Regions from separate parts of the Aeromonas sp. ASNIH7 genome, predicted to be linked through region 2. Evidence: riboswitches for the same ligand, from Rfam matches in the RefSeq annotation. Region 2 holds a riboswitch; each other region holds the start of a gene.
The links. Region 2 has a riboswitch for cyclic di-GMP ahead of C2U47_RS04970 (glycosyl hydrolase family 18 protein). Riboswitches for the same ligand answer to the same signal wherever they lie in the genome.
Positions count from the first base shown of each region.

Region 1: it holds a riboswitch for cyclic di-GMP, as region 2 does, so the genes downstream of both, C2U47_RS14800 (glycosyl hydrolase family 18 protein) here and C2U47_RS04970 (glycosyl hydrolase family 18 protein) in region 2, are expected to answer to the same signal.
Region 3: it holds a riboswitch for cyclic di-GMP, as region 2 does, so the genes downstream of both, gbpA (N-acetylglucosamine-binding protein GbpA) here and C2U47_RS04970 (glycosyl hydrolase family 18 protein) in region 2, are expected to answer to the same signal.

Region 1 is NZ_CP026226.1:3,140,782-3,146,564, reverse strand. Features, by position in the region: gene C2U47_RS14800 (glycosyl hydrolase family 18 protein) at 1-1,808, opposite strand, end outside; cyclic di-GMP riboswitch class I at 1,921-2,004, opposite strand; partial or broken gene C2U47_RS14795 (ExeM/NucH family extracellular endonuclease) at 2,297-2,677, shown strand; gene C2U47_RS14790 (IS4-like element ISAeme22 family transposase) at 2,691-4,121, opposite strand; partial or broken gene C2U47_RS14785 (ExeM/NucH family extracellular endonuclease) at 4,215-5,783, shown strand, end outside.
Region 2 is NZ_CP026226.1:1,090,745-1,096,527, reverse strand. Features, by position in the region: gene C2U47_RS04975 (hybrid sensor histidine kinase/response regulator) at 1-2,975, shown strand, start outside; cyclic di-GMP riboswitch class I at 3,177-3,263, shown strand; gene C2U47_RS04970 (glycosyl hydrolase family 18 protein) at 3,375-5,783, shown strand, end outside.
Region 3 is NZ_CP026226.1:2,886,194-2,891,976, reverse strand. Features, by position in the region: gene C2U47_RS13600 (M3 family metallopeptidase) at 1-1,760, opposite strand, end outside; gene C2U47_RS13595 (methyl-accepting chemotaxis protein) at 2,056-3,735, shown strand; cyclic di-GMP riboswitch class I at 3,965-4,050, shown strand; gene gbpA (N-acetylglucosamine-binding protein GbpA) at 4,111-5,532, shown strand; gene cbl (HTH-type transcriptional regulator Cbl) at 5,644-5,783, opposite strand, start outside.

The DNA of each region.
Region 1 (5,783 bases), 2.1 Mb from region 2:
CGGGTGTAATAGGGCACCCCTATGTTGATCTTGCCCGCCGCCAGGGCACCACGGAAGTAGTGGGCCGCCCAGGCGGAGTTGAGATAGCCGATGCCGCCAAACTGGGCCTGGGTGTAGACACCCCACTGGGACAACTCGGGATCCGCCTTGTTGTCGAACAGGGCGGCGTTGTGACCGACGAAGTGGTTCCAGGCACCGTGGAAGTCATAGGTCATCAGGTTGACGTAGTCGAGGTACTGGGTGACCTGGAAGTTCTCCATGCCGCGCAGCAGGTAGGCCGAGGCCGGCGAGGCGATGGTCAGCATGTACTTGCGACCGTCCTCGGTGCCGGCGCTGTCGAGCTTGTTGCGCAGGGTCTTCATCAGCACTTCATAGTTCGCAAAGAGCTTGCCGCGACACTGGTTGGAGAGCGGGAAATCGTTGGGGTTGCCCGCATCCTTCATAGAGGTGGGGTACTCGTAGTCGATATCCACCCCATCGAAGCCGTACTGGCGGATGAAGCCCACGGCCGAGTCGGCAAAGGCGTTGATGCCGGCGGTGTTGACCGAGCAGTCACCCTTGGTGGTGGCGGCGTAGAAGCCGCGGGTATCGGCCCAGCCCCCGACGGAGATGAGGGTCTTCACGTCCGGGTACTGCTTCTTGTACTTGGACAGCAGGTTGAAGTGGCCCTGATAGGCGAACTCCGGATCCATCTCGGCGCCCGGCACCCCGTTCCAGGTCAGCTTGGTGGCGGCGTCATCCACCTTGATGGTGTGACTCTGCTCGTCCACCGCCGCGAAGGCGTAGTTGATGTGGGTGATCTTGTCCCAGGGAATGTCGCTCACCAGGTAGGCGGGCAGGCCGTTCTTGCCGGTGCGCCAGGAGGTGAAATACCCGATGACGCGGCGGCCGTGGTCATCCCCCATGCACTCGCTGCCGTCGGCGCGGTAGATCTGGCGCACGTCGCAGGAGAGGTTGCCGCCGGTAGGGGGCAGGGCCGCCTCTTCCACCTGCACGTCCACCTGGGCCGACTCGCCAGAGAGGTTGGTCTTGTCGGTCGCCACCAGCTTGAGGCCGGTCAGCCCCTTGTTCTGGGGCGTCCAGCTCAGCTGCCAGGGGGCGCTGGTGTCCTCGCCCACCTTCTGGCCATTCACGAAGAGCTCGACCTTGGCGACGTCGTCATTGGCGTCGGTGACATTGCCGCTCACGGTGAGGGCGCGGCCCAGGGTCACCCTGGCACCGGCGGCGGGGCTTGCGATGCTCACCCTGGGCGCCTCTGGCGCCACCACGGCGGCGACCTTGAAGCTCGAATCCGCCTCGCTCAGCACCTTGCCGTCTTTATCCAGCGCCCGGGCCTTGAGGGCGTGATTGCCCGCACCGGCAGCAGACCAGCTGGCACTCCAGGGAGAAGCCGTGGCGGTGGCGACCAGGGTGCCGTCGATGAGGTATTCCACCCGGGCGAGCGCCGTGACCGGGCCGCTCAACGTCACCGCCAGGGCCACACTGGCCCCCTCGCTGACGCTGGCACCCACGGCGGGGGAGCCGATGGCGACGACCAGGGACGGTGGCGGCACCTCGCCACCATACAGCTTCCAGGCATCGGCCCAGACGGTGCCGACCCCGGGGGCATAGTGGTAGGGGGACGCGCCGCACCAGCCGGAGTAAGGGAATTCCTTGCATTCATAGAGGGCGCCTGCGTTGCTGACGATGTCGCCAGCCTTGTAGGCGGTGCCGGCCTGATAGGCGGGGTAAGCGGCCTGCGCCCAGGCAGGGACGGCCGCAAGGGCGACCAGCATGGCAAGCCTGCTGGGCCTCAAGATCTGTTGCATATTGTTATCTTCCTTGTTTTGTCTTGGCTTCAATACCGGGAAAAGCGCAATCGCAACAGGGAACAAGGGAGCGACAACAGGCCATGGACGGGCCACAAACCCTCAAGTCACCCTGGGTAACCCCGCTGTCTGGCCCGGATGGGACAGATCGGAGGCTTTGCGTCCCGGCATCACTGCCGGTTTGCCCTTTGCCTGGGTTCCGTGAGGAACGGCTCGAGTATAGGAAGCAAGTGACCACTGCTCAATCTTTATTCTCGAAGGAAAATATGTGAATGCTGGCGGCCTCACACTTTTCGCTCCCACCTGATGACAAATAGATCATCAATATCAAACTGTTAGCCACGTCAAAAAATGGCAGATGGGCTCCTTTGTCTCCTCATAATGTGCGTTGGTTCACTGGTCAGAGCTGCCAGAAATGTGACAATGCGCGCCCTTGGCCACGATGCCAAGGCTATGGAAACACTGGCAAAATAAAAAAAGGAATACCCATGAAAGGAACACCTACCCTGCTGTCGCTGGCCGTGGGGCTCGCGCTCGCGTCCCCGTCTCTCTACGCCGCCGGCTTCAGTTGCCCGGCCGACAGTGCCCTCACCCCCATCCCCGCCATCCAGGGCAGCGGCGACAAGAGCCCCCTCGTCCCGGACGATCAGTTCGAAAGCGCCCAGAGCGTCTCGGTCAAGGCGGTGGTCTCGGGTCTGGGGGAAAGCCTCAACAAGGGCTTCTACCTGCTGGATGTGCAGGGGGACGGCAACCCCGAGACGTCGGACGGCATTTTCGTCTACCTCAACGACAAGAACTTCGCCAGCAAGTACCCGGACATCCAGCCGGGCGCCCTGGTCTGTCTGGAGGCCAAGGTCGAGGAGTATTACGGCTGTCTCTTGATCAGATCTTGATCCCCTGCGCCATCAGATCCTTGGCGGCAAGAAAGCCATCCAGTTTACTTTGCAGGGCTTCCCAACCTTCCCAGAGGGCGCCCCAGCTGGCAATTCCGGTTCGCTTGCTGTCCATAAAACCGCCCAGTCTGGCTATCGCCATGTAAGCCCACTGCAAGCTACCTGCTTTCTCTTTGCGCTTGCGTTTTCCCTTGTCCAGATAGCCCAGTAGCTGACATTCATCCTGAGTCAGCACCGTTTCAGCTGACTGGCTTTCTACGTGTTCCGCTTCCTTTAGCAGCCCTTGCGCCCTGAGTGCTTGCGGCAGCGTGAAGCTTTCTCTGAGCTGTAACAGCCTGACCGCGACAAACGAGAGGATCGAGACCATCCGCTCCAGATTATCCGGCTCCTCCATGCGTTGCCTCTCGGCTCCAGCTCCGGTTTTCCATGCCTTATGGAACTCCTCGATCCGCCAGCGATGGGTGTATATGTCGATGACCCGCAAGGCTTGGGCTAGTGACTCGACGGGTTCACTGGTTAACAACAACCATTTCAACGGGGTCTCACCCTTGGGCGGGTTAATCTCCTCGGCCAACACCGCATTGAGCGTGATATTCCCCTGTTTTAGCGTGATGCGCCCACTGCGCAGGCTCAAGCTCGCCTTGCGGGCGGGTCGATTTTTACGTTTACCGCGTTTATCCACCACGCCCTTTTGCGGGATGCTGATCTGATAGCCACCCAGCTCCGGTTGGTTTTTCAGATGGTCGTACAGATACAATCCGGAGCCAGTGTCCTTGCGCGGGTGCTTGGAGCGCACTACAAATCGCTCTTTATGTGTCAGTTTGTCCTGCAGGTAAGCATGGATATCGGCTTCGCGGTCACAGACCGCAATCACGTTGCTCATCATACTGCCCATGCGTAACCGGCTAGTTGCGGCCGCAGCCAGCCATTTGCCACTCTCCTTTTCATCCGCGTCGGCAGGGTCATCCGGGCGCATCCACCACTCCTGATGCAGTAATCCTACGGTGCGGAATGTAGTGGCCTCGAGCAAGAGAACGGAGTGAACCCACCATCCGCGGGATTTATCTCCAATAGCACCCAGCTTGCCAAGCTCTTCGGCGACCTGGTGGCGATAACTCAAAGAAGTGGTGTCCTCAATGGCCAGCAGTTCGGGAAACGCCTGAGCTAACTTGACGGTTTGCATGGCGCCAGCCTTTCTGATCGCCTCGGCAGAGACGTTGGGATTGCGGATAAATCGGTAAGCGCCTTCCTGCATGGCTTCACAGCCCTCTGATGAGATGGTTATTGATTTTCCAGAACATTTTGCCAATTGAGCGGCGACGTTAACCAGACGGGTGGTACGGCGAGGATCACCCAGCGCCGCCGAAGAGAACACAGATTTAGCCCAGTCAGCCGCACGATGAAGAGCAGAAGTTATCATGATCGTTACCATGTTAGGAGGTCACATGGAAGATCAGATCCTGGAAAACGGGAATGGTTCCGTTCAGGGCGCTACTTGTGTATAAGAGTCAGGTATTACGGCCACACCCAGCTCAAGCCCCTGTTTGACGGCAGCACGCCGCGCCTGACAACCCTGGCCCAGGGCGCCGCCCCGGCCGCCACGGCGCTGCGGGTACTGGAGGGGGAAACCCTGGCCCGGGCCCTGGAGCGTCACGAAGGGATGCGGGTACGCCTTGACGCCGACAGCGCCCTCAAGATAAGCCGCAACTTCAGCTACGACTATGCCGCCCGGCGCAACAACCTGGTGCTCGCTCACGGCGCCCCGCTGATGAAGCCGACCCAGCTCCATGTGGCGAGCAGCCCCGAGGCCGTGGCGCTGGCCGAGGCCAACGCCAGCAACCGGGTCTTCCTCGAGTCGGACGTCAAGGCGGGGGACGGCAAGCTCCCCTGGCTGCCCGCCTGGGAGCCGGAGCAGGGTTACCTGCGCATCGGCGATGCCCCTGTCAATCTGGAGGCCATGGTCGGCTACAGCTACAACGAGTACCGCCTGATCGTGCCCCGGGATCAGACCATCACCGCGGGGGATCTGCTGCGCACCGGCGACAACGACCGCCAGAGCGCCCCGGCCCGCCTGGATGGCACTGACCTTCGCATCGGCAGCTTCAACGTGCTCAACTACTTCACCAGCCACTCCAGCGTGGGGGGCGCCCTCAACGTGCTCTGCGCGGATCAGGCGGATGCGGACAGCGCCAAGGGCTGCAACCGCGGCGCCAAGAGCCTGGAGGAGTTCCAGTTGCAGCGCGCCAAGATCGTCAACGCCATCACCGAGATGGACGCCGACCTGCTCGGCCTGATGGAGATGGAGAACAACGGCTTTGACGAGCACGCAGCCCTCCACGATCTGGTGGAGAGCCTCAACGCCAGGCAGAAGGAGGCGAGCAAGCACTACGCCTTCGTCACCCTGCCCAAGGCCCTGCTCACGGAGGATCGCTTCTTTGGCGGCGACGCCATCATGGTGGCCATGATCTACCGCCCCGCCCTGCTCACCCCGAGCGGGGATGCCGACGTCATCCCCCTGCCCCAGCAGCGCTACACCACGGGCGGCGTCACCAAGAGCGCCGGTCAGCGGGACTCCCTAGTCCAGCGCTTCACCGTGGCGGGCAGCGACGCCCCCCTGACCCTGGTGGTCAACCACCTCAAGTCCAAGGGGTCGGGCTGCTATGAGAACGGGGATGGCAAGACGGAGCCTGCGGATCTGCAGGGCAAGTGCACCGAGTTTCGGGTGAGCGCCGCCAAGGTGCTGGGGGAGGCGGTGAGCAAGATGCCGGGCCAGGTGCTGCTGGTGGGGGACTTCAACTCCTACGCCAAGGAGGATCCCATCCGTGTGCTGACCGACTATGCGCCGGTCGCGGGGGAGCGCCAGATCCGCTCCGCCTCCCACACCTACATCGGCGACAAGCCCTATGAGCAGATGGGCCGGACGGTGGCCAAGGGTTACGGCCTGGTGGATCTGAACGTCAAGTTCAACCAGGAGAAGGCCATCTCCTACAGCTACGAGGCCGAGCTCGGCACCCTGGACTACGCCCTCGCCAACTCGGCGCTGGCTGACAAGGTGGTGGCGGTGGCCGACTGGCACATCAAC
Region 2 (5,783 bases):
GGGTCACCCTGCTGCTGGCCCTGTTCAGCATTCTGTTCGGCACCCGCAACCTGGATGCCACCGAGCACCACAGGGGCATGGTGGTGGCCATCGCCTTCGAGTCCGTGGTCAAGCTGCTCGCCTTCATGGCGGTGGGGGGCTTTGCGCTCTGGCTCATCATCGCCAGACCGAGCGAGGCGCGTACCCTGGTGGCGGGCGACTTCCTCGATGCGGTGGTGGCGGTGACGCCGGGCAGTCTGCTGGAGCTCGCCATCTACACCCTGATCGCCATGTGTGCCGTCATCTGCCTGCCGCGCCAGTTTCACGTGACCGTGGTGGAGAACAACCAGGGGCAGGATCTGCACTGGGCCCGCTGGATCTTCCCCCTCTATCTCTTCCTGATGGGGCTCTTCATCTGGCCGCTGGCGCTGGCAGGCAAGCAGTGGGTCGGGGCAGACATGGCCTCGGACACCTATGTGATAAGCCTCCCCATGTCCCTCGGATTCGACGGCATGGCGATGCTGGCATTTCTCGGCGGTACCTCGGCGGCCACCGGCATGGTGATCGTCTGCACCATCGCCCTGGCCATCATGGTGAGCAACGATCTGGTGTTGCCGGTCCTGCTGCGCCGGGTCTGGCAACAGGGGCGGGACGAGCGCCTGATGCGGTTGCTGCTGCAGGTGCGTCGGGGCGCCATCTTGCTGATTTTGCTGGCGGCCTGGGCGCTCTATCTCTGGCTCGGGGATCTCACCAGTCTGTCGCGCATCGGTTATCTTTCGTTCGGGGCCGTGGCCCAGTTCGCACCGGCCCTGCTGCTCGGCCTGTACTGGCGTCATGGCAATCGCAAGGGGGTCTATCTCGGGCTCGCCCTCGGGGTCAGCCTCTGGTTCGTGACCCTGCTGGCGGAGAGCGGACTGCTGGCTGGCTCCCCCCTCGAAGCCCTGCTGGCGCCCCCAGACTGGCCGGCGGTGCGGGATCTGAGCCTGGGGGCCTGGTGCCTCTTCCTGAGTCTTCTGCTCAACCTCGCCGGCTATGTGGCGGGCTCCCTGCTGTCACGGGCGGCGGTGAGCGAGCGGCTGCAGGCCGCCAACTTCGTCGGCAAGACGAGCCGGGATACCTCGGCGCTCTATCATGCGCGGGTCTCGGTGAAGGAGCTGGAGATGCTGGCGGCCCGCTTCGTCGGTTCCAGCCGCGTCAAACGGGCTTTCGGCCGCTTCGCCGGCGAGCGGGGAGGCACCTTGGCGCCCCAGATGCAGGCCTCCGCCGAGCTCATCGCCCACACGGAGCGACTGCTGGCGGGGGTATTCGGCACCTCGTCCGCCCGCCTGGTGCTGGCCTCTGCCCTGCAGGGACGCAACATGCAGCTCGAGGAGATCGCCACCATAGTGGACGAGGCCTCCGACATGTTCCGCTTCAACCGCGGCCTGTTGCAGGGGGCAATCGAACACATGGGGCAGGGGATCTCCGTGGTGGACAGGGAGCTCAGGCTGGTGGCCTGGAACCGACGCTACATCGAGCTGTTCTCCTATCCCCCCGGTCTCATTCAGGTGGGCCGTTCCATCGAGGAGATCATCCGCTACAACGCTGGACAGGGGTTGTGCGGCCAGGGAGACATCGAGGCCCAGGTGGCGCGGCGGGTTGCCTTCATGAAGCGTGGCAGCCCCCATGTCTCGGCGCGGGAGCGTCCCGATGGCCGAGTCATCGAGATGCAGGGCAACCCCATGCCTGCGGGGGGCTTTGTCATGACCTTCACCGATATCACCCCGTTCAGGGCGGCGGAGCGGGTGCTGCGGGAAGCGAACGAGCACCTGGAGGCGCGGGTGGCTGAGCGCACCCACGAGCTCTCCGAACTCAACCGCCAACTGCTGCTGGTAAACCAGCAGGTGGAGAGGGCAAATCAGTCCAAGAGCCGGTTCCTTGCGGCGGTGAGCCACGACCTGACCCAGCCGCTGAACGCGGCCAAGCTCTTCACCTCCTCCTTGCTGGAGATGCTGCCCCCGGAAGACGAACCGGCCCGCATCGCTCGCCACATTGACGACGCCCTGGGGGCGACCGAGGATCTCATCACGGATCTGCTGGACATCTCGCGCCTCGAGGCGGGCAAGTTCAAGGCGAAGAAGCTCGATTTCGCCCTGAGCGATGTGCTGGACAATCTCAAGGCGGAATTCGGCGTGCTGGCCCAGGCCGGTGGGATCCAGTTCTCCGTGGTGGAGAGCCGCCTTGCGGTCTACAGCGATGTGCGCTTGCTGCGGCGGGTGTTGCAGAACTTCCTCACCAACGCATTTCGCTACAACCCCGGCGGTCGGGTGCTGCTCGGCTGTCGCCGCATGGGGGAGAAGGTGCGCATCGAGGTGTGGGACAACGGCCCCGGCATCCCGGAGGGAAAGCAGGAGGCGATCTTCGACGAGTTTTCCCGCCTCGATCACTCCCGCACAGCCAGAGAGCAGGGGCTTGGCCTCGGGCTCGCCATCGCCCGCGGCATCTCGCTGGTGCTGGGTCATCAGCTCTCCCTGCGCAGCTGGCCCGGAGCGGGGTCCGTCTTTGCCATCACCCTGAACCTCGCGACCCGGCCCGTCATCCCCAGCCAGGTGACGACCCCGGCCCTGCGAGACAGTCAGCTGGAAGGGGTCAGGATCCTCTGCATCGACAACGAGGAGGATATCCTCATCGCCATGGCCTCGCTGTTGGGACGCTGGGGCTGCGAGGTGCGCTGTGTCCAGAGCCTGGAGCAGGCGGAAGAGATCATCGACGGCGGCTTCCTGCCTGCGCTGGTGCTGTCGGATTATCACCTGGATGACGGCAAGACCGGGTTGCAGGCGCTGCACATGATCAGGCTGGCCCACGGCAACGGTATCGGCGGCATCATCATCAGTGCGGATCGCAAGAGCGAGTTGCAGGCACAGATCCGTGAGCACGGCTTCGGCTACGTGAGCAAACCGGTCAAACCTCTCAAGCTGCGCGCCCTGATGAACAGCCTGCTGATGCCGGTTCAGTGACTGGTCTCACAGAATCGAGCATTGGCTGAACATTTTTTTGATGCCATCCAGGCGCCATGATCGGCGATGATGGCGCCACTTTTGTCGCCATTTGCCGAGTTTGGTGATAATTGAGTCTTGTTGGGTGTCACTTTTGGCAGGCGGCACCCGGGCGACTCTCCTCTATAGTCATTCGGCGATTATTTTTGTCGCAAATCAAGTTGTGCAAAAAGGCAAACCGGATGAAAGTCCGGGACGCAAAGCTTCCGGTCTAAGGGTCTGCGTACCTAGGATAGCGGGGCCACCACAGGTTGTATCGTCCATGGGCCAAGCCATGGTTGCGATGTTGTCTGCGTTACCTGGCAGGTTGCGTTGCCTTTTTCGTTGTTAATTCCAATAACGAAATAAGGAAGTTCAAATATGTTAAGTCCAAAACTTTCCCTGCTGGCGCTTCTGGTCGGGGGGCTTTGCACTACCTCCGCCTTCGCCGCTGCCCCGGGCAAACCCACCATTGGCTCCGGCCCCACCAAGTTTGCCATCGTTGAAGTCAATCAGGCTGCTTCGGCCTACAACCAGCTGGTGACCGTCCACAAGGATGGCGCTCCCGTCAGCGTGACCTGGAACCTCTGGTCCGGTGACGTCGGACAGACCGCCAAGGTACTGCTCGACGGCAAGGAGGTGTGGTCAGGCCCGGCCTCCGCCGCGGGTACCGCCAACTTCAAGGTCACCAAGGGGGGGCGTTACCAGATGCAGGTGGCCCTGTGCAACGCCGATGGCTGCACCCTCTCCGACAAGAAGGAGCTGATGGTCGCCGATACCGACGGCAGCCACCTGGCGCCGCTCAATGCGCCCCTCAAGGAGAACAACAAGCCCTACGCCAACAAGTCCGGCAAGGTGGTGGGGGCCTACTACGTGGAGTGGGGTGTCTATGGTCGCAAGTTCACCGTGGACAAGATCCCGGCCCAGAACCTGACCCATATCCTCTACGGCTTCACCCCCATCTGCGGTGGCAACGGCATCAACGACAGCCTCAAAGAGATCTCCGGCAGCTTCGAGGCGTTGCAGCGCTCCTGTGCGGGCCGCGAAGACTTCAAGGTCTCCATCCATGATCCCTGGGCGGCGATCCAGATGTCTCAGGGCAACCTCAGCGCCTGGGATGAGCCCTACAAGGGCAACTTCGGCAACCTGATGGCCCTCAAACAGGCCCACCCGGACCTCAAGATCCTGCCGTCTGTCGGCGGATGGACCCTCTCCGATCCCTTCTATTTCCTGGGTGACAAGACCAAGCGCGATACCTTCGTCGCCTCGGTCAAAGAGTTCCTGCAGACCTGGAAATTCTTCGACGGCGTGGACATCGACTGGGAGTTCCCGGGCGGACAGGGGGCCAACCCCAGCCTGGGCGGCCCGAATGACGGCGCTACCTATGTGGTGCTGATGAAGGAGTTGCGAGCCATGCTCGATGAACTGGAAGCCGAGACCGGCCGCCAGTATGAGCTGACCTCGGCCATCAGCGCCGGCGGTGACAAGATTGCCAAGGTGGATTATCAGGCGGCCCAGCAGTACATGGACCACATCTTCCTGATGAGCTACGACTTCAGCGGCGCCTTCGACCTGACGAATCTGGCCCACCAGACCAACCTCTTTGCCTCCAGCTGGGATCCGGCCACCAAGTACACCACCGACAAGGGCGTCAAGGCGCTGCTGGGTCAGGGGGTGACACCGGGCAAGATAGTGGTGGGGGCGGCCATGTATGGCCGTGGCTGGACCGGAGTGAAGAACTACCAGGCCGGCAACCCCTTCACCGGCACCGCTACCGGACCGGTGAGCGGTACCTGGGAAAATGGCGTGGTGGATTACCGCGACATCGTCAACAACCGCATGGGCGCAGGCTGGGAGCAGGGCTATGACGAGTCAGCCGAGGCCCCCTATGTCTTCAAGGCCAGCAGTGGCGACCTCATCACCTTCGACAACGACCGCTCGGTCAAGGCCAAGGGGCAGTACGTGCTGGCGAACCAGCTTGGCGGTCTGTTCGCCTGGGAAATTGATGCGGACAACGGCGACATCCTCAACGCCATGCACGAGGGGCTGGGCCACGGCGAGGGTACGCTGCCGCCGGTCAACAAGCCGCCGGTTGCCAATGCCGGCAGCGATCTGAGTGCCACCGGTCCGGCCGAGGTGACCCTCAACGGCAGCGCCTCCCATGATCCGGAAAACGGGGCGCTGACCTACAGCTGGAAACAGGTCTCCGGACCCCAGGCCAGCCTGCTGGATGCCACCCAGGCCAAGGCCCGTGTGGTACTGGATGCCGTCAGCAGCGACATCAATCTGGTGTTCGAGCTGACCGTGACCGACGATCAGGGGCTCTCGGCCAAGGATCAGGTGGTGGTCACCAACAAGGCGCCGCAGCCGAACCTGCCCCCCGTGGTCAGCGTACCGGCCAGTGCGACCGTCGAGGCCGGCAAGCAGGTGAGCATCAAGGCCACCGCTTCCGACCCCAATGGTGATGCCTTGAGCTATCAGTGGACAGTGCCGGCCGGGCTCAGCGCCACCGGTCTGGACAGCGCGACCCTGGTAGTAACGGGCTCGAACGTGACCAGTGACACGGCCTACGATCTGACCCTGGTGGTCACCGACGGGGCGCTGGATGCCACAGCCGTTACCCGCCTGACCGTCAAGCCGGCCAGTACAGGTGGTGGCTGCGAGGCCAGCGATCCGGATGCGGCCAACCACCCGGCCTGGAGTGCAGGTACCGTCTACAACACCAATGACAAGGTGAGCCACAAGCAACTGGTGTGGCAGGCCAAGTATTGGACCCAGGGCAACGAGCCG
Region 3 (5,783 bases), 1.8 Mb from region 2:
GCGATAAGCTCGGCCCCGTGCACCACCCGGATATGGGCGTCGAGGGGCGTCCCCTCCCCTGCCGGTGGGCGCTGCCGCGCCGCCGCCATGCACGTCTGTGCCTGTTGCCACGCCTCGGCGGCACTCCGGTTGCACGCCTCTGCCAGCGGCACCGCACTGAAACCCTCGCCGGTGAGGCTCTGCAGCGTCTCGTCATGGGTCATGCCGTTGCCCGGTCCCCAGTAGTGGGCGGCCAGATCCGGTCCGATGCGCGGGTTGTCGGTGAGGTAGCCGTCGCGTTTCAGGAAGTAGGCGCGGGTCTGCTCCACCGCCATCAGCGCCAGCAGATAGCCGTGATAGGCACAGGCCGACTCCTGGTTCAGAAGGTGCGGGATCGCCAGCAGCGGGCGCGGGCTCTCCACCCCCAGGATCTTGCGCTCCCACTTGCGGGCCAGGGCCAGCACGGCGGCCGGGGTGCGCTCGCTCTCTGCCATGGCGTAGAGATCCCGCTCGAAGTAGGCCACCAGCGCAATCTGGCGCTCGTTGAAGGCGCGAAATGGCTGGCGCGCTTCAATCATGGCCTGGATAAGCGCATCGGGGATGGGTTCTCCCGCCGCGTTTCTGGCGTAGCGCTTGAGCCAGTCCGCGTCGTCCAGCAGGCTGTCGCAGAACATGGACTGGGTCTCGGCATAGGCCATGGAGGTGGGCGGAAACTCCTGGGAGAAGCAGGGGGCGTTGCCGGTGACGTTGGCAAAGTGCGCCGCGTGGCCGCCCTCGTGGAACAAGGTGTTGAGCCCGCTCCAGCCGCTGCCCACCTGGGCCGGATTGGCCAGGCTGGTGAAATTGACCACCGCCGGCACCCACTCCCCTTCCTGCCAGAAGCTCGGCACCGGGCCATGACAGAAGCCGTTCTCGTATTTTCCCTCCCGGGTCAGCAGATCCAGGGTGAGGGTGGCACCGCGATACTGGATGCCGAGGCGGCGGAAGCTCTCGACCCAATCCTTCAGCGCCCGGGAGAAAGGCACGTAAGGGTCGAGCTGGCGGGTCACGTCACCACTCACGCTGTAGCGCAGGTTGTGGGGCAGCAGGGCTGCGTCCCCCTTGGCCGCTTTCAGCTCCGCCAGACTCTGGTGCAAGCGAGCATCGGTGCGGGCGATGAAGTCGTCAAGAATGGCAAACAGCTGCTCCGGGCTCATCTGCTCGTTCTTGTGCACCTTGTAATCGAAGTAGTCGCGATAGCCCATGGCACGGGCGAAGCGGTTGCGCAGCGCGACGATGGCCAGATAGCCGTTGTCGACCACCCACTGCTCCAGGGTGTGGAACATGGCGAGCGCGCTCTGGCGCACCGGCTCGTCGCGACTTGCGGCCAGCGCTGTGCTGGCGGCGGGCAGACTGCCGGGGACCTGGCGGCCCTGCTCGTCCAGCAAGGTCAGCTTCAACCCCTTACGACGGGCGAAGAGATCCGCCTCGGCGGCCACCAGCTCGTCCATCAGGGCGGAGGCAGCGGGATCTTCGATGACGTTGCACTCGAAGAAGGCGATCCAGCCCCCCAGGCCGCGCCTGAGATCCGCCTCTTCGGCCTGGGCATGCATCTCCCGCAGCACCGGCAGGCGGGCAGGATCGGCACAGAACGCCTTGTAGGCCTGTTCGGCCGCGGTGAAGCCTGCCTGATCGTCGCTGGTGCCCATGTAGGTGGACCAGAACAGGTCCTCCTTGCGTCTGTGCACCTGCAGGTAATCGGCATTGAGCTGGTTGAGATAATTCCTGGCAATGGAACTCATAACTTCCCTCTTGTTATGGGGCGACCACGGGGGCGCCCACTCCTTTTTGGTGAAATGCCAACCCATTCACACTTCTTGCGAATGGAGCAGACAAATTGTGCGCCGGGATGCGCGCCATCACGCTATCAAAAGCGAGGGTTTCTGTCTGCTGGCTATACTGGTTGTCAAACTGCTCAATTGGCTGTTTTCCACCGCAACCCATTGAAAGTTAATGGTATGTTAAAAACAACAATAATCAGGTCCGGCCGCTAGAACGGCCACAATCAGACCCGCATGGGAAAGTAAGGATAAGACTATGTTCAAGCTCGGTGATATTGCCGTGAGTCGCAAACTGATGCTGCTGCTCTCACTGGCCCTGGTCGGCTTCATCGCACTGCTGCTCATCTCGGCCAGTGCCCTGCACCGCAATCTGATGAGTGAACGGGAAGCCAGGCTGCAGGCGGTGCTGGATCTGGCCATGAGCCGGATCCAGGCCCTGGCCGCCACCCTCCCCCCGGAGCAGGCCAAGGCACAGGCCAAGGCCATGCTCGACAGCATGCGCTTTGACGGGGACAACTACCTGTTCGTACTGGATGAAGACCGTCGGGTGGTGGTGCATCCCGCCAAACCCGAGCTGGTCGGCCAGCAGATGGGCAACAACCCTGCCGAGTCCCACTGGCAGCACATGGTGGATCTCGGCAAGGGCGGCCACCAGGGCAGGCTGGAGTATCAGTGGGTCTCCCCGTCCGGCGAGGCGGCCCAGAAGATGTCGCTGGTGACGGGCTACCAGCCCTGGGGCTGGATCCTGGGCTCCGGTGTGTTGTTGCAGGACATTGAGGCCACTATGTGGTCGCAATATGAGTGGATGGGTGGCGCCACCTTGCTGGTGATCCTGTTGATGGGGCTGCTGGGACTCGCCATCAGCCGCTCCATCGTCAATCCCCTGGCCGAGATCAACAAGGCCCTGGCCCGGGTCGCAGCTGGCGATCTGGTGGTCAGCATCCCGGTGCTGGGCAGGGATGAGCTCGGCGCCGTCGCCAGCTCCACCAACCAGGGGCTGGATGCCATCCGCCGCGCCCTGCTGGAAGCGAGCCTGGGGGCCCGCAACGTGGCGGATGCCGCCCTGCGCATCGCCGCCTCCGCCGAACAGACCAACCAGGCGGTCAACAGTCAGCGGGATCAGCTCGCCCAGCTCGCCACCGCCATGAACGAGATGAGCGCCACCATCGCCGACGTGGCGGGTCACGCCGAGAATACGGCCCGCGACACCCAGGATGCCACCAGCGAGGCCGGGCTCGGCAACCAGGATGTCCATGCCAGCGTGCACGGCATCCAGGCGCTGGCCACCGAGGTGGATCAGGCCACCTCGCAGGTCAACCAGCTCAAGGAGGGGGTGATGCAGATAAGCGAGGTGACGGCGGTCATCAGCGCCATCTCGGAGCAGACCAACCTGCTGGCCCTCAACGCCGCCATCGAGGCGGCCCGGGCCGGCGAGCAGGGCCGTGGCTTCGCCGTGGTGGCCGACGAGGTGCGCCAGTTGGCCAGTCGCACCCGCCACTCCACCGAGGAGATCCAGAGTACCATCACCCAGTTGCAGCAACGGGCTGTCACCGCCGCCAACGCCATGGACGCCAGCCGCAAGCTGGCGGAGAGCAGCGTCAACCAGTCCGAGAAGGCGGGGCAGGATCTCTCCCTCATCGTCAATCACATCCAGCACGTGAGCGACATGGCGACCCAGATCGCCACGGCGGCGGAGCAGCAGAGCATGGTGGCGGAAGACATGAACCGCAACGTCAGCGGCATCAACGACTCGGCACTCGAGATGTCCCAGGCGGCCTCCCAGTTGGCCCAGGAGAGCGAACTGCTGGCCGGTCTCTCCCGAAGCCTCGACGAGCGACTGGCGGTGTTCAAGCTGGACAACGCCCAAGCCCAGGACAGGATGATGCGACCGACCCAGGCGTCCTCTTCCCGAGCAGGCATGCAACCCCGCCACTGAGTGGCCCCGTGAACCCCTGCCAGTCTGGCAGGGGCTCCTTTCCTGTCATGGCCACGGGAGCCTCTCCCGGGCCACCCTCTCGCACTGAACCAGCGCGCAGATCCCGATGGAGTGATCTGCTGCTGATGCGCTGCTCCGATGAGATGGCACTGTCAATTTTCACACTTATTTTTTTAACAAAATATAGTCATGATGAGTGGTCGCCACAGGCGGCACCATGATCCTTTCTGTAGTCATTTGGCAAACTGGTTGAAAGGCCAGGACGCAAAGCCTCCGGTCTAAAGACAAGCTGTCCAGGATAGCGGGGTTGCAGCACCGTGTTTCGGGGAACTCCCCTGCCAACGTGACTGCCCACATCACCGAACAGAGGAATGTATGGCAGCAAATATCCGACTCACCCATCTCGCGGCAGCGCTGGCGCTGCTGGCCAGTGGCGGCGTACTCGCTCACGGCTACATCAGCCAGCCCGAAGGGCGCAACTACCTGTGCAAGACAGGGGGCAACAGCCAGTGTGGCGCCATCCAGTGGGAACCCCAGAGCCTGGAAGCCCCCTCCGGCTTCCCCGATGGCGGCCCCGCCGACGGCCAGATAGCCTCGGCCGGTCACCCCCAATTCGGCGAGCTCAACACCCAGACCCTCGATCGCTGGACCAAGCGTGAAGTGCAGGCCGGTCCCTTCGCCATCAGCTGGACCTTCACCGCCAACCACGTGACCCGCAACTGGCGCTACTACCTCACCAAGCAGGACTGGAACCCGAACCAGCCCCTCACCCGGGATGCGTTCGATCTCAATCCCTTCTGCGTCATCGAGGGCAACATGGTGCAGCCCCCCAAACAGGTGACCCATCAGTGCACCCTGCCCCCGCGTACCGGTTATCAGGTCATTCTCGGGGTGTGGGAGGTAGGGGATACCGCCAACAGCTTCTACAACCTGATCGACGCCCGGTTCAAGGATGGCACCCAGCCACCGCTGACCTGGAACCAGGGAGGGACCATCTATCCCTCCATCGACCTGGTGGCGGGTGACAAAGCCAGAACCCGGGTGTTCGATGCCAATGGCGAGCGCACCGATCTCCAGACCGAGCTGACCATCGCCAGCACCGAGCAGGGCCAGAAGAACAACTGGGCCCACGCCCTGGCGAGCAAGATCAACGCCGAGCAGAGCCAGATCCGTGCGGGCCAGCAAGGCACGGACGGCCAGTTCAACCCCGTCTATGGCCAGAACCCGGTCTACCTCAAGGCTGGCAGCAACCTGCAACGGGTCGAGATCCAGCTTGAGCAACAGCAGCCCCCGGTTGAGAACGGGATCAGCGTGAGCGGTCTGGCGAGCGACTACACGCTCGACAACGGCAAGCTCACCCTGACTTTCACCGTCACGGCCCAGGGGGATCTCGCCATCACCAACACCCTCTATGACCACGGCGGTGTCGCCAGGGGACAGAGCAGTGCCGACATCAAGGACGGCAGCCAGAGTTTCTCCATGGCGCTGACCGGCTTGAGTGCAGGCCACCATCAGCTGGTGATCGAGGGCAAGCCCAAGGCCGGTGGTGACGCGGTGCAGCAGACCCTGGACCTCATGTTCAAGGATCCGGCAAGCGGGGGCGATTACCAGTTCACTTTCCCGGACGGCCTCAAGTCCTACACCGCCGGAACCCGGGTGCTGCAGCCGAAGAACGGCAAGGTCTATCAGTGCAAACCCTTCCCCTACAGCGGCTGGTGCAGCCAGTGGGCGAGCACGGCCACCCAGTATGAACCGGGCGTAGGCTCCCACTGGCAGGAGGCCTGGACAGCGCAGTGATGGGACGTATCCGACCTGGCGAGAAGCCGCTCGGCGCTTCCGGTGCCAGATCAGGTCAACATCAAACAAACGGGGAGCCCATGGCTCCCCGTTTTTCATCCATCCCTCGGTTCAGATCTGATAGTCGAGCAGGGGCTCGTTGCTCATGGCGCGGGCCTGGATCTCCGCCAGCGCCAGCTCGGGGTTGCAGAGCTGGATGAACTGCCAGGCAAAGTTGTGCTGGAACTGCCCCTGCTTGAGGCCGATCCAGG